2 regions of the Microcoleus sp. S13_B4 genome follow, and region 2 is predicted to be linked to the other one. Evidence: riboswitches for the same ligand, from Rfam matches in the RefSeq annotation. Region 2 holds a riboswitch; the other holds the start of a gene.
What was found. Region 2 has a riboswitch for cobalamin ahead of QT994_RS17780 (energy-coupling factor ABC transporter permease). Riboswitches for the same ligand answer to the same signal wherever they lie in the genome.

Region 1: it holds a riboswitch for cobalamin, as region 2 does, so the genes downstream of both, QT994_RS12370 (DUF1636 domain-containing protein) here and QT994_RS17780 (energy-coupling factor ABC transporter permease) in region 2, are expected to answer to the same signal.

What each region holds. Positions count from the first base shown of each region.
Region 1 covers NZ_JAUBPU010000017.1:43,163-51,339, reverse strand. Annotated here, with positions in the region: gene QT994_RS12385 (WD40 repeat domain-containing protein) at 1-710, opposite strand, end outside; gene QT994_RS12380 (GTP-binding protein) at 848-1,819, opposite strand; gene cobW (cobalamin biosynthesis protein CobW) at 2,002-3,036, opposite strand; gene QT994_RS12370 (DUF1636 domain-containing protein) at 3,327-3,737, opposite strand; cobalamin riboswitch at 3,760-3,906, opposite strand; gene QT994_RS12365 (serine/threonine-protein kinase) at 4,176-6,182, shown strand; gene QT994_RS12360 (serine/threonine-protein kinase) at 6,270-7,544, shown strand; gene QT994_RS12355 (type IV pilin-like G/H family protein) at 7,536-8,123, opposite strand.
Region 2 covers NZ_JAUBPU010000034.1:28,820-36,996, forward strand. Annotated here, with positions in the region: gene QT994_RS17765 (DUF2834 domain-containing protein) at 1-145, shown strand, start outside; gene QT994_RS17770 (FAD-dependent oxidoreductase) at 428-2,002, opposite strand; gene QT994_RS17775 (Uma2 family endonuclease) at 2,251-3,012, opposite strand; cobalamin riboswitch at 3,246-3,392, shown strand; gene QT994_RS17780 (energy-coupling factor ABC transporter permease) at 3,454-4,173, shown strand; gene QT994_RS17785 (energy-coupling factor ABC transporter substrate-binding protein) at 4,177-4,509, shown strand; gene cbiQ (cobalt ECF transporter T component CbiQ) at 4,506-5,306, shown strand; gene QT994_RS17795 (SPFH domain-containing protein) at 5,645-7,741, shown strand; gene QT994_RS17800 (leucine-rich repeat domain-containing protein) at 8,039-8,177, shown strand, end outside.

The sequences.
Region 1 (8,177 bases), on a different contig from region 2:
TCCCGAACTTTCCCCGGAAAACCCTGCATTACCCAGGGTTCAAAATTGCCCCATTCATTAACAATTAAAGTATTGTCCATATTGCCACAAGCTAAATATTCCCCTTGTGGCGACCAAGCAATTGCACCGGTTGCAGAAGGTACTGATAAAATTTCCGGGTCTTCGTGCCAGTCTTCGCCATGCCAAACTTTGACACCTTGATAGCCGCTAACTGCCAGATATTGAACCATAGGATGCCATGCTAAATCGAGGATAGATGATGAGTCGAAATTCAGCGTTACTTCAACAACATTATCCTCAGCATTCCAGACTTGAACGTAGCGGCCCATGCTGAAAGCTAACTGATTGCAGTTGGGACTCCAAGCTAACTTGTCAACCCAGACGCGCTGGTTGTCCAAATCAGCAATTAATTCCCTAGAATTAACGCGCCAAATTCGTACTTTTCCATCTTGTCCGCCAGCAGCTAGGAAATTACTGTCGCGAGAAAAAGACAAGCAATCGGCTGATTTACCCGTGGCAGTTTGTAGCGTTTGCAAGGACAATTCATGAATTGCCCCTACTTTCGCCAGCATCACTTCGCCCGCAGCAGAACAAACTGCTAAAGTTGTGCCATCGGGCGACCAAGTAACAGCAGTTACGTAGTCAGACAGCATTGCTTTGGCATGAATTTCCAGGGTTTGTTCACTTTTCTTTGTCTTTTCTTTACCCATATTTATTGAATCTGAGATGTTGCACTATTCTTAAGAACTGGCAAGATGCCCGTTCCACAAGGAATGAATTTTATTCTTGTGGAACAGGCATCTTTCCAGTTCCTAAAAGGCTTATTAAAAATGGTTCAATATGTCAGTTAAACCAGACATTTATGAAAATCCTCTCGCAATTGATTTTCATTTAAATTGCGACCGATGAACACGAGTTCATTTTTCGGAGTTTCTGTAGCTTTCCAAGGTCTATCCAGCCGGCCATCGAACACCATGTGTACTCCTTGGAAAACAAATCGCTGGTTTTCTCCGGCGATATTCAAAATGCCTTTTGTCCGAAAGATATTCGGGCCTTGAGTTCGCAACAATTCCGCAATCCAATCGCTAAATTTGTTGCGGTCAAGGGCGCCGGATTCTACTATGGCTACTGAGGTAACTGTTTCGTCGTGTTCGTGAGTGTGTTCGCCCAAAAAGTCTGGTTCGATTTCTAATGCCCGGTTCAAATCAAACGCTTTAACGCCCAACAAAGCATCCATTGCTAATTCAGCGTTGCGGGTGCGGTGGATTTTGGCCATTGCATTCATTGCACGAATTCGCTTTTCTAATTCTGCCAATTCGTCGTCACTCACTAAATCAGTTTTGTTGAGTAAAACTACATCTGCAAAGGCAATTTGTTCTTGAGCTTCGTCTGCGTCCCAGTGCTGCCAGATGTGCTTGGCATCTACTACGGTGACAACTGCATCTAGCAGTAATTTTTGCCGCATATCTTCGTCTACAAAAAAGGTTTGAATTACGGGTGCGGGGTCGGCTAAACCTGTGGTTTCGATGACTATGTGGTCGAATTTGTCTCGCCGCTTCATTAAGTTACCGATAATCCGAATTAAATCACCTCGGACTGTACAGCAAATGCAGCCGTTGTTCATCTCAAAAATTTCTTCGTCGGCATCAATTATCAGTTGGTTGTCGATGCCTACTTCGCCAAATTCGTTGACGATGACTGCAACTTTTTTTCCGTGTTCTTGTGTTAAAATGCGGTTCAGTAGCGTAGTTTTGCCTGCGCCGAGATAACCCGTGAGAACGGTAACAGGAACTGATTCGATCGCCCCAGCAGTCACCATACTTGACCTCACTTATTGTACAATGATAACCATTATCGCTATTCTACACCAGACCTGCTGGCAGCGCCCACAATATTAAAGAATGTTAATAAATTGTTCGTGAGAGCTTGTAGGGGCGAGTTTTACCAATAATATTTGCTGCAATTCAAAATATCGATATACCCGCCCCTCTCAAATGACAATTAGTTGTTAATTATAGCTGCAATTCGATCGCGCTCTAACTCTCGACCGATCAGCACCAGTTTGGTTTGGCGGATCTCGGAAGGTTGCCAAGGACGATCGTAAAAATATTCTATCCGCGAACCCACACCTTGCAACACCATCCTCATCGGTTTCTTGGGAACCGCCACAAACCCTTTAATCCGATAGATTTCCTCCTGCTGCATCAAGGATTGCAGTTTTTTCACCAATGCTTCAGGTTCAAATTCGCGATCGGCAATAAAGAAAGTCGAGTTAATATCATCATCATGTTCGTGTTCCTCCTCAGTGTCGTGGTGACTCGGGCGAGACTCCAAATCATCCTCAACCGCCGCATTAAATCCCAATAGCACATCAGGGTTAATTTCGCCACCTTTGCAAGGCACAATTTTCACACTTGGACGCAACTCTTGTTGCAACCAGCTTTGGACTTTCTGGTGAGTTTCCGCATCTACGCGATCGACCTTCGTTAAAAGTACCATATCGGCACAGGCTAACTGGTCTTCAAACAATTCCTCGATCGGAGTTTCGTGATCCAAACTAGAATCAGCTTGTCGCTGTGCCATCAAAGCATCAATATCACCGACAAAAGTACCGCTAGCAATAGCTTCGCAATCGACAACAGCAACAACACCGTCTACAGTAGCACCCGTGCGAATTTCTGGCCAGCGGAAAGCTTGAATCAAAGGTTTAGGAAGTGCCAGGCCCGAAGTCTCAATTAAAATACAATCAATTTGTTCTCTGCGCTTCAACAATTCCTGCATAGTAGGCAAGAATTCCTCTTGAACAGTGCAGCAAAGACAACCATTTGTTAGTTCAACAATATTGCTGCTAGCATTTTCTTCTTCGTCGCAAACTTGGCAATCGCGCAGCAGTTCTCCATCAATTCCGATTTCGCCAAATTCGTTCACCAGAACAGCAATGCGGCGACCTTGATTATTTTGCAATAAGTGGCGAATTAAAGTAGTTTTGCCGCTACCGAGAAAACCAGTGATGACAGTAACAGGAATTTTGTGCATTGATAATTTTGTGCTTATTTGGTGGTGGGATATCTTGTTCCGAGGCTAGGCGTTCCCAGGCCGAGAGCGTAGGTGACAACTTAAGACTGAAATCTACAATAAAAGTCGCTTAAAAGCGAAGTCTAGATCCCCCTAAATCCCCCTTAAGAAGGGGGACTTTGAGAATATTTCTTTTCCCCCCCCTTATTAAGGGGGGTTAGGGGGGATCTAGATGTCGATAAAAACAAGAGAGACGATCGGTTTGACGTTAAGTTGTCACCAATGGGCCGAGCAGGGTAAGGAGAAAGGCTTTAATTTGGTAGTGGCGGAATCTTTGCTAAAACGCCTTTTTTCAGAGCTTGAGGACGCTCAGACCAAGGCAACAAACCGTCCGATTTAGCATAGTATTGACCCGCGCATTCGAGTACAGCCTCGACGCTTTCCGACTCATTTGCTGGTAAATCGCCAAACAGATAAGTGTACTTTCCAACAGCAGCAAAAGACACCGCACAAGAGTGACTGCAAGCACTCATGCACTCAACCTCTTGAATCTCAAACTTATCAGAAAACTCCCAATCTTTAGCGAGTTGCGACAAATTTTCCATAAATTGTTGACCGCCGCTTTTGCCTTCGCGCTTGCCGTTTTTCCAAACACTAGCGCAAGCAGTGCAAACAAATAGACTGTGCTTTGTGCGTACAGCCGTCTTAATTCCATCTATCATCCGTACCTCGCAGATGCATTCAAAAGTGAGTTAGATATCGGCGGGCATTCTGACTTGAGAAACCACAACAGTTTCATTACAGTTGCGGGACAGCGCCGGACTTGCACCGAACTTTCCCCGTTTCCTCTAACGGCTGCTCCCCGCTAGAACCGATCGCGAAATCACATCATACCGCACTTGCCGCCTTTTTGGAAAAAAGTTATGTTGGTAATCTCGATCCATCCAAAAAAAAATAACTCTTTGTGGAACAGGCATCTTGCCTGTTGCTGACAGGATAGAAACCCACGCCAAAAAATAACTCTTTGTGTAACAGGCATCTTGCCTGTTGCCGACAGGATAGAAACCCATTCAAAAAAAATTCACTGTTTGTGTAACAGGCATCTTGCCTGTTAATGACGGGCTAGAATCCCCTCCCACAAGAACATTACTACAAACTATATGAACGCCTTCCCCGATTTTTCCACTCACGGCTATCAGATTGAAAAAGAACTCGGACACAACAGTATCGGTGGCAGAGTTACATACTTAGCGAAAAATACGAATACTAAAAAATTAATTGTAATTAAGCAATTTCAATTTGCCCAATTAGGTGCTAGCTGGACAGAATACGAAGCTTACGAACAAGAAATTAAAGTTTTGCAAAATCTGGATTTTCCGGGCATTCCCCGCTATCTCGATTCTTTTCAAACTGACAGCGGTTTCTGCATGGTGCAGGAATACAAAAATGCCGAATCTGCTGTCGCGCGGACTTTTTCGCCGCCAGATATCAAGCAAATTGCGATCGCAACTTTAGAGATTTTAGTTGACCTGCAATCTCAGAAACCGCCGATAATTCACCGCGACATTAAGCCAGAAAACTTGTTAATAGATGACGAACTCAATGTTTATTTAGTAGACTTCGGTTTTGCTCGGATAGGAGGTGGAAATATCGCCGCTAGCAGCGTCGTCAAAGGCACGATGGGATTCATGCCGCCCGAGCAAATGTTCAACCGCCAACTGACAGAAGCATCCGACCTTTACGGTTTGGGAGCGACGCTGATTTGCTTATTAACTGGTATAAAATCGGGGGAAATAGGCAACTTAATTGATGAGAATTATAGCATTCATTTCCGGCATTTAGTCCCGCCGTTACAGCGTGGTTGGATGAACTGGCTGGAAAGGATGGTAGCGCCGAGAATTCAAGATAGATATCAGTCGGCTGCTGATGCTTTAGCTGCACTAGAATCTTTGGATGTCAGCAGCTTGCCGAAAGTGAGAATTGAGCGCGATACGCTGGAATTTGCCGCTACAGAATATGGAGAAACAATAACACAAACCATCGCAATTAGCAACCCAATTCCCGATACAATGCTTTGTGGCAGATGGGAAGTCGCGCCGCATCCGAATGATCCGCCGCATACACCTTACGATCACCCTTGGATCTCGTTTGAGCCGCAGAAATTTGAGAGCAATAATTTTGATGTCAAAATCCTAGTTGATACCAAACAATTGTTGGCAAGTCAAGCTTATGAGCGCTATATAATCTTCCATACAAATTCCGAACCCGACACTTATCAACTCAAAATTAAAGTCACAACAGCTCTCCTTCCTATACCAAAACTAACTACTTTATTGTCTAAGGGCAACCTGATTTTGATCTGCTGGTTGGTGTTATTCGGCTTTCTATTTAGTATGGGCAGCAACTATGACATTGCTTTGGGTATTATTATGAGCTTAGTCTATGGATTTGCAGTTGCTGAAATCACACTCTTAGCAGAATCACATGGAAATAAAAAAACTTGGGTAGGAGGAGTATTAGGATCGCTAATAGGATTAATTTTATATTTTTTCGTTTTGTCTGTTGTTACTGAAGTTATTCGTAATTTACCCCTATCGAACAATACAATTCTATCAATTGCTGCCTCGATAGGGATGGTAATTGCGCTGATATTCTTTAGTTTATGTGGAGCTGCACTTGGAAGTATGATGAATAGGAATTTGGCTATGATTATTGCTATTATCGGGCAATTTTTATTATTTGCATTGTTTGCATTGTTTTCTTTCGTGGCAATGATATTCGATGAGGCTTTCAATGCAGCATTTTTTATTTTCCTAAGCAATTTATGTTGCATGATAGTTTATTTGTGTTGCATGATAGTTTATAGGATTTTTCATAATCGGATTGACGAGCAGACTACCCTCAGAAGAATAATTAACATTTATAATGACAAAATAGCTTTTCTTACGACCGGATTTTGTACTAGCTTGGTAGTAGCATTTCGACTGTTTTTAAACGTTGTCGCCCAACGAGAATGGGTTGAACCAATGGAAATAGTAGCTGTAGGAGGAGCTATAATCGCCTCTTTAGCTGTCACTGGTATTCCATTACTTGAGATGAGTGTTTTTAAACCAAATAGAATCCTTGCTAAGTATCGCAAATTACAAGCAAGTTTAATTAAACCTTAAACAATTGCTCGCTTGTTTTACTCAGTTATTGAGGACTAAAGTCCTTACTAAAAACCTTTTTGTGACAGAACTTATCATTACGAACCTATGAATGATTTCCCTGATTTTTCCAACTACGGCTATCAAGTAACTCGCGAACTCGGACACAACCGCGCGGGCGGTAGAGTTACCTATCTCGCTACTGAAATTAATACAAAACGTTCCGTTGTTGTCAAACAATTTCAATTTGCCCAGACAGGTGCTAATTGGACCGAATATCAAGCTTATGAAAAAGAAATTCAGATTTTGCGAGAACTCGATAACCCCAACATTCCCCGTTATTTAGATTCTTTCCAAACTGCATCGGGTTTTTGCATGGTGCAGGAATACAAAAATGCTAATTCTCTCGCAAATTCCCGCCAGCAAACACCGCAAAAAACTAAGCAAATTGCTATTTCTGTGTTAGAAATACTCAAATACCTGCAAAATCGGGTGCCGCCTGTTATTCACAGAGATTTAAAACCCGAAAATATCTTAGTTGATGACAGGATGAATGTCAGCCTGGTCGATTTCGGATTTGCTAGAATCGGGGGGGGAGAAGTGGCTGCCAGCAGCGTTGTCAAAGGCACTTTGGGCTTTATGCCGCCCGAACAAATGTTCAACCGCCAGCTAACAGTCGCATCCGATTTATACAGTCTCGGCGCCACGCTAATTTGCTTGCTAATCGGCATCAATTCTACCGAAGTTGGCAGCTTGATGGACGAGACAGGGCGGATTAATTTTAAACATCGCTTGCCGCAGCTAACTCCAGAATTTCTTGACTGGCTGCAAAAAATGGTGGAACCAAATTTTAAACACCGCTATGCTTCCGCAGATGCGGCCCTCAACGCTTTGATTCCCCTCAATGTAGTTCGCCCGCCTAAAAAATCAAAACTTGCACTGATATCAGTCGGATTGTTGACAGCAAGTGCTGCTATTTTACTCCCATTTATTTGGAAATCTCAGGAACCTCAACAAGTAGTTAAATCCCAACCAGAAACCAGCAAACCGAAGTTAAAACCTGTGACTCAAGTGATGTTAACTAGCGAACTAAAATCGGATAAAATTATAGATTTTGTGTCTTTAAAAAAAACACATAAAGTCTATTTTGCTGTCAGTGTTACTAACTTTTCACCGGGAGAATATTACGGTACTTGTCGCGTATTTGACTCTCAAGGAAAATTGGCAGCCGACGGTCGATCTCATTTAAGAACAACGGCAGATAGACTAAATACTTGGTGCGGGTACAATTTTACAAAGGATGACAAGCCTGGGAATTGGAAGTTTGAATTTTATTTAGACAATCAAAGAATGACACAAAATAGTTTAAAGGTATTACCTTAAAATATTTGTACCGGGCGGGCAGTGAATTTCTGTGCCGTCAAAAGTTGGCTGTATCAGATTGAATTGATCCACCTCCTTTTCCGGCTCGCTTTCGCAGATTGCCGAAATAGTTATTAGTTGATTGCTAACATCTTTTTTGAAAGCAAATACTGCTCCTATATATACTGGATCGTAGTCTTTTTCGCTAACGGAATCCAGCTTTTTAGAAAATGCGATCGCGCTTTCAAATTGTGCTGGTTCGCGCTTATTCTCCAACGTTTGAACTGGGTTTATTAATAATGAGTCAATGTGGTAATAATATTGAGCTTTGCTGAGACCTTGTATAGCCAACCCTTCCAGGGAATCACTAAATTTGTTATTTTTTGCATAGTAATCTTCCTGCGCTTTATTGATCGAAGCCAGATCTGCTTGTAGTGCCGGAGATTTCGGACTACTTGAGATGACAATAGTATTGAGTTTGAAATTGTAAAAAGATGCTAGTATACCAGCCATAAAACCGCTGTAAATTACAGTCCGTACCAGCAAACTGGATAGTGAAACGCTGTATGTTTTACTTTTTTTATCTATATCTGCTGACATTTTTTTAGTGCCCTAAAATCTTGCTAAGTCTGTAGAGTGCGCGCCGCACACCCT
Region 2 (8,177 bases):
GTACGCTGAGTCAAAACGATGGGATATAAGTTTTGTAGGGCTGTACATACTTCTGGGTGTGCTTGTTTCGTTTTCATGTGCTTTCCCACTTTTCTTGTTTGTGCGGGAAACCAAGCTGGAAAAATCAAGCGAAGTCTCAAGTTGAATAGTTGTTTAACCGGTTAGTGCCACGCAGCACAATAATTCGGTGCAGGCGATCGAGGTATTATATAATTTCCGGTAAAATCACCGTTATATGTTTGTAGTGACGACGGAAGTCCTCAGAATTTTATCAGGATTAAATTCGTCATTACAAACCAACGTGATTGTTGTCGTTTGAGGGGACATAATATTAATAGCATTTTTACTCATTTCTTGCTAAAAACTGTTGTGTTGAGTTTCGTTCCCCCGACCAAACCTACTATTGCATTGTTTATTGAAATTGATATTACGCAATAGCATCCGAACTGGCAAGAGTCTCGAATTGCGCCAATAGCATTGCATCACCATTATTTGGAGTTCCAAAAATTTTAGGTAACTGACCTGTTTCAGCGAGAACTTGTCTCACTTCTCGGTTAGATACATCGGCTAGATTTTTGTTATTTAGAATTGCATTAACCGCAGCGATACCCACACCTTGACCAACTGCGGCGTTGAATTCCACAATTCTGCCGACAGAACAAGCAAACCCTTGAAATCCAGCACACGGACTGACCACTGCCAGGTTAGGAACGTTTTTAATTAATGCGTGGCGGATGCCAACATTAAAGATAGGGTGTTTAAAACTCAGACTTTTAAACCATCCTAGACTGTTTGCTTTCTCGCCAATACCTGGGATGCCTCCGCGTACATCAAAATGATAGCTAAATGTTGCCAGCGCCTCATTAGCAGGTACGCCACCTAACAGCATTTGTGCGCCGGTTAAAGGTTCTACAACTCCCGTCACATTGCCAGCGTGTCTGATATAAATTTCTGAGGCATAAGTAACAGAAGTAGCGCCCAAACTCCTCAGCCAAGTTGTAACAAATAACATCTCTCTTTGCATATTAGCCGTGGGTTTGCTGCCGCTTCTCGCTAAGGCTTCCGCTTCGCTGCTGGTGACTGCAAATAAAAGCGCATTCCAGGAAAGTCTATCATTTGGAAGTATGGCTATATTTCCCTCGTCTAAAATTACGCCGCTTTCACGAAAAGATAGTTTTATTCCTCTAAAAGAGTGGTAAGCTACAGACAAAGCCGGCGAGCGTACATCGATGTAATCATTGCCCGCCCACAGAGTTTTGACATTGCCTTGGGTGTCGATCATTTCTCGCCTAAGTTCTTCTGCTAGTTGGGCATCCTTGTCTGCAGCGTACAGCAAAAATTTTTGACTCTCTGAATCTGCCAGGTTTGTGAACCGTTTTAGATACAGATAATCGAATTCTTTCAGTGTTCTTGCACTGAGTCCTTGGGTTTCAAAAACGAGGGTGACTGGAAGTTCTGACTTAGGCAGACCAAATGTTTCAAATCCCTTCAGCTTTCTCACACCAGCAGCTTGAGCTAATTCGGCATTGACAGTGGCATCAATAAATTGCTTTCCGGCATAAACTACGCCTTTAGAGGTGGTTATGCTGGCAATTTTTTGGCCTTCTTTAGTGACTGATTGAATTTCTACTTTGCTGAGGAGATCTGCCCCAGCTTGTACCAGCATTTCTTTCAGCGCTGCACTGGCTTTGCGGGGGTCAAGTGCAATTGCGGTGACACCGGATTTTTGCAGGAACTCTTTATAGATTGTCGCCGGTGAACCAAAGGGATCTAACTTTAAAGATTGTTGAAGTTGTTCACTAATCTGACTTCTATCTAAATAAGCAAGACCGCCTCTTACCAAATGCCCGCCAATTCCTTCTTGCAAGCTTGCTTTCGACATCAGTAGAATTCGCGGATAACGCTTTGTTCGGCGAAGGTATTCTCTGGAAGCAGAGATAACAGCTAGAACTCCAGGAACTTCATCACCAAAACAGATGACATCGTAAGAACGCACATCCATGACCATTATTTAATACCCTCTCCTAATTTTCATCTTTTCGAGCTGAATCTCAATGTTTGCCGTCCAACTCTCTGTTTTTCCCAAATCTAGCTCGATCTTTCCTGATTTTTGCGATAAATATTCACACATTCTTGGATGCAGAAACCGGGTTTTTTCCAGAAAATCTTTCGTTGAGGACGATCGATCTCTGTTGAAAAACCCGGCTTCTGAGCGTCTAGAGTCGGTCAGTCTGGTACTCTTGATTGCCATCAACTCAGATTATCAGGATCTATCCCCAACTCCCGCAATCGCTGAGACAATCGATCAGAACGTTCAGCCAGTCGATCGGCGCGCTGCGATTCCTGTTGGGCGCGCTGCGATTCCTGTTGGGCGCGTTGCGATTCCTGTTGGGCGCGCTGGGCTGATTCTTTCACCTGTTCTTCAGGAGTCAGATAACGTTTTCCATCGGCATCATACCAATACAACCACTCCCTTGTCACCCCAGAATAACTTCCCCTTTCACAACCAATCCCTAAACCAATTTCAGGCATCCAAACTGGATGTCCTGGCTGTAACTCGTACTTCCCATTGACTAACTTGTGTATTTCCAAATGAGGTTTACGACGGCGGCGAGAAGAATAAATGACGTAATAAAGTACGCCTAAAGCTTGATATTCCTCTAACTTTGTGGTGTATTCTTTGCGATAAGTTGGGGAAACTACTTCCAGCACAAAAGTCGGCAGAACATTTTCATCCCACAGCACGTAACTGGGGCGCAATTCTTCATCATAAAACCTTTCTACACCTAAACTCAAGAAAGCATCTGGCACAATGGCAGGTTTGTCGGGGTGATAGTAGATACCCATATCTATGCCAAAAAACCAGTCCATGCGTTCTGCCCAAAGTATGAGCAATATTGCTTTTAACAACCCTGGTATTAGTTCTTGCAGTTCGTTATCCACAGGCGTTTCATCAGAGTCGGGTAGTTCATCGGCTGAGGGCCAGTGCCTCGGAAACTTGTAATCTAACATGGCGACTTTCCTCAAAACTCACTAAGATTATAGCCTTTACTTGTTTTGCGATACTTGTTTATCTGGCTACAAACTACTTTGTAAATACTAAAAGAATATTTATTTAACCACCCGCGAAGGCGCGAACGACGCGAAGGAAGAGAAAAAATATAACGAAGAAGATAGGTAATCTCGACTGAGTTAATCTAAATGAATTTTTGTAAAAGATTTGCTGAGACTTACGCGATCGACTAAACTATGTCTAACCAGTCGGTTCTAATGGGGAGCAGCCGTTAGAGGAAACGGGGAAAGTTCGGTGCAAGTCCGGCGCTGTCCCGCAACTGTAATGAGAGTCATGTCGCTTTCTGAGTCAGGATGCCCGCCGATGTGTTAGTTTACATAGTCTCATCTGCGAGGTTCAGTGTGAAGACCAGAAATCGGAAATTGGTCAGCTTGGGATTGATGGCTGGCTTGAGTTGTTATATTGTCTTGGGTTCGGCAACGCCTGCCGCAGCTATGCACATTTCGGAAGGTTTTTTGCCGGTGCAATGGGCTGCATTTTGGTGGATGGTGGCGTTGCCTTTTTTTGCAGTAGGTTTGCGATCGATTACTAGCATTACAAAAGAACACCCGGAACTTAAACTATTGCTTGCTTTGGCGGGTGCGTTTACTTTTGTGCTTTCTGCTTTAAAAATTCCCTCGGTAACGGGCAGTTGTTCTCACCCGACGGGTACTGGTTTGGGTGCAATTTTGTTCGGTCCTTCGGTGATGGCGGTACTGGGGGCTTTAGTTCTGCTGTTTCAAACGTTACTGTTAGCGCATGGTGGCTTGACAACGCTGGGAGCGAATATGTTTTCGATGGCGATTGTCGGCCCTTTCGCTGCGTATTTTATCTATCAATTGCTGTTGCGAACTGGTAGCCAGAGGGCGGCAATTTTTTGTGCGGCGGCTTTGGCAGATTTGCTGACTTATGTGACGACTTCGATTCAATTAGCATTAGCTTTTCCGGCAGCAAGTGGCGGTTTTATGGCTTCGTTTCTCAAGTTTGCTGGCATCTTTGCTATCACTCAAGTACCGCTGGCTATTAGTGAGGGATTGCTGACTGTATTGGTCTGGAATTGGCTGCATTCTTACGGGAAGCCGGAGTTGGAAACTTTGAAATTATTGAGACAGGAGTCCTAAGCCGTGAATCAAAAACCTACAAAAAATCACCAATCTACTTCGCGGCAAAATTGGCTTTTGGCTGGCGCTGTGATTGTTCTGGCAGTGTTTCCTCTCGTTTTTGTGCGAGGTGAATATGGCGGTGCCGATGACCAAGCTAAGAAAGCAATTACGGAAATTCAACCGGGTTATAAACCTTGGTTCAATCACTTATTTGAGCCCGCTAGCAGCGAAATTTCAAGTCTATTGTTTGCGTCTCAAGCGGCGATGGGGGCTGGCGTAGTTGGGTATGTCATTGGGTTGTATAAAGGCCGATCGCAATCTCGGCAGCAGTCTGATCATAAATCGTCGGAATGAACCATCAAATTGATAGTCTGGCTTATACCAATCGCTTGCGCGGGTTGCCGCCATCTCACAAGTTATCATTTGCGATCGCCCTTTTAATTCTGTCTCTAGTTTCTGGGGCGATGGTCGAATTGTCGATCGGCCTTTGGTTGGCTGTCTGGATCGTCATCTATGCGGGTATTCCGGGGAAACTCTATTTGCGGTTGCTGTCGCTACCGTTGATGTTTTTGCTGACAAGTTTACCTGCTTTGGCGATGGGTGCGGTTGCGGGCGATCGTATCCCCGCGATTCAGTGGGATATTTGGCAAGGTTGGGGCCTTAGCATCGGCACTTTTTATCTGTATGTGAGCCGCACAGGTATATACCAAGTGAGCTTGCTATTGGCCCGCGCCTTCGCATCGACAAGCTGTATGTATTTCATCCTCTTGACGGTTCCATTTACCGAAATCTTGCAAATTCTCAGACAATTACGCTGCCCAGAGTTAGTCACAGAACTGCTATTACTAATGTATCGGTTTATTTTTAGCTTATTGGCGATCGCCGATGAACTTTGGATTGCTCAAAACTCGCGCTGCGGCTATCGCACTTGGAAACTGGGAATGCGTAGTTTAGGCATTTTAATCGGGCAATTGCTTCAGCGAACTTTGGAAAATTATCGTCAAGTTTCGCTGAGTTTAGCGTCTCGCGGCTTTAATGGAAAACTGCGCGTTTGGAATTCTTATCCTTATAAACCTTCACGAAGATATACATTTGAAGCCGTGTTTGGTTACACGGTTTTAACTTTGTTAAGTGTCGTATTTCAACGTTAAATTTATGTGATTACACTCGTTTCCAGGATCTGCCTATTAGTCCGCCTGGGGTTTCAACCCCAGGCTAATAGCTAAAGTCCTCTTAAGAGGACTAATGAGTTTAAACTTCCTGTATTCAGTCCCCGGTCGATAACTAATCAGTTCTTTCTTCAGTCCTCTTAAGAGGACTTTAGCTTTGAGGCAGGGAATGAATTCCCTGCCGGACTACCGGACTGAAGGTATGACTTTTATGAACATAATTAATGACTTTAATGAATTGACTTCAAGAAAAATTTATTGAATAGTGATTGTAGTTAACAACTTTTCAGTACATTTGAGCTTAAAACAGGTTAAAAACTATGACTAAATCACGTTGGCTTCGCAAACTTTTACCCTTGGCAGTATCTGTAGCAACCACGATCGCACTAGCAGGCGCGATCGCCCCACCAACTTCTGCACAAGTCAAATCGCCACCTCCGCAACCCCAAGAAGTCCAACCATTGCCAGAAGAAGGGTTTAGCATCCCGATTTGGATTTATCCCGTCGGCGCAATGTTCCTGGTTTTCATCTTTATACCCAAGATTGGCTGGACTTTGGGATTAATTGCGATCGGCGAACGAGAAGTAGGAATTGTAGTCAAGAAATTCTCCAGCAAAAACTTACCATCCAGTAGATTGATTGCTCTCGATGGCGAAGGAGGTTTGCAAGCAGATACCCTTCCTCCCGGCTGGCATTTTGGTTATTTTCCCTGGCAATATAGCATTCGCAAAGAACCAGTTGTTGTCGTTCCTCAAGATGAAATCGGTTTAATTATTGCCAATGACGGAGCCACTATTCCTCCCGATCGCATTTTAGGCAAAGTCGTCGATTGCGACAATTTCCAAAATGCCCGCAAATTCCTCACCGACGGTGGAGAAAAAGGACGGCAACTAGCAATTATTACAACTGGTACTTATCGGATAAATACGGCTGTATTTGAGGTAATTACTTCAGCTAATGCCGCTGCAAAAGGTATGGAACCTGCGGAACTTCAACTATACAAACTTGATCCCGATCGCGTGGGAATTGCGAACGTGCTAGACGGGATTCCGATTGATGAAGGTGAAATTGCCGGGCCGATAATTCCCGGTCACGACAATTTCCAAAAAGCACAATCTTTCATCAAGGGTGGCGGGCGCAGGGGCTTGCAAGAACAAGTAATTTTATCCGGTTCTTGGAACCTGAATCCCTGGTTTGTGCAAGTTGAACAGGTCAAAATGACCGAAGTGCCGATCGGCTATGTAGGCGTAGTAATTTCCTATGTGGGAAAATCGCACCAAGATGTAAGCGGCGTCGCTTTTACCCACGGCAATCTTGTCAATAAAGGCGATAAAGGCGTGTGGGTCGAACCGCTTTATCCAGGCAAACATCCGATCAATACAAAAGTAATGAAAGTAGAACTTGTTCCCACTACTGACGTAGTTTTAAATTTCACAACGCGGTTCAGCGGAGAACACGGCTACGACTCCAAATTAAGTGCTCTGAAATTGCTTTCTTTTGATGGATTTACATTTGAGTTAGAAGTTTTTCAAATCATTCATGTCGGTACTTTGGATGCACCGAGAGTGATTTCGCGGCAAGGTTCGATGCAAAATCTGATCGACCAAGTGCTGCGTCCAATTGTGGGCAATTATTTTCGCAATTCCTCTCAAGAATATACAATACTCGATTTTCTGATCGCGCGCAGCGAGCGCCAAGCAGAGGCGGCAGAACACGTTCGTCAAGCCCTGCGGGCCTACGACGTGCAAGCTGTGGACACCCTGATCGGTTTGATTTCGCCACCACCAGAGTTGATGCAAACATTGACCGATCGCAAAATTGCTCAGGAACAGGAGAAAACCTACGAAGTACAGCGCATTTCAGAGTCACAGCGTCAAGAATTGGTGCGCGCAACTGCGATCGCCAACATTCAAAATCAGGTGGTGGCGGCAGAACAAGGGGTGAAAATTGCTCAACTGAGTGCAACTGCTGCGATCGAACACGCAAGTGGTGAAGCAGAAGGGATTCGGCTGATGGGACAAGCAAAAGCGGATGCTTATCAAGTTGGTGTCAACGCTTTGGGTACGCAGAGTTACACGCTGTTGCAACTGATGCAAGCGGTTTCGGATGGTAGCGTTCGCGTTGTTCCCGATGTCACAGTCAATGGTAATGGCGGTAGTGGGGGTTTGCTGGACGGTTTGATGGCAATGTTGCTGCGGAATGAAACCAGTAAAAATGGAGAAAATGGAGCACAATCACCTGTAATTAATGTCAAAAAATCTAAGTCTGTTGTTGTGGAACCTGTGGCCGAATCACCAGTAGCAAAAGTGCATTCGGTGAAGTCACCGGAGTCTCCTAATCATTCACCAGTTTCTCAGTCTGTGGCTGTTGCTGAGATTGATATTGATTCGGCATTTGGTGAATTGTTAGATATTTGAGTTGATTTGTGCACTTTGTAGAGAGGACGGTTGTCCTCTCTGAAAGCTTTTTGTCTAAAACTTTACTGTTCAGAGAATTAGAGGTGCAAGATTATGACGTTTATGGTTATACAGAAATACGTGAATTTGTCAAGGTTGATGGTGGTAGTTGCTTTTAGTGCGATCGGTCTCGGATCATGTGGAAATGGACTTTCGGTTTTAGCAGCAGAAACGCAAAGCGCAAACAAAACATTTGGTGATTGATGTCGCGAAAAAGCTTCTCTGAGTCCTGAAGCTAAACATACTGTTGAAGTGTTGTTGCGGAAATCTAAGACTACTGAGTGCGATGCGGCTAATCAGAAACTTTCAAGTCTCACAAAACTAGACCTCGATAACAATGACATCAGCGACATCAAACCCTTGGAATCTTTGACTAAACTGACTGAACTAGACCTCA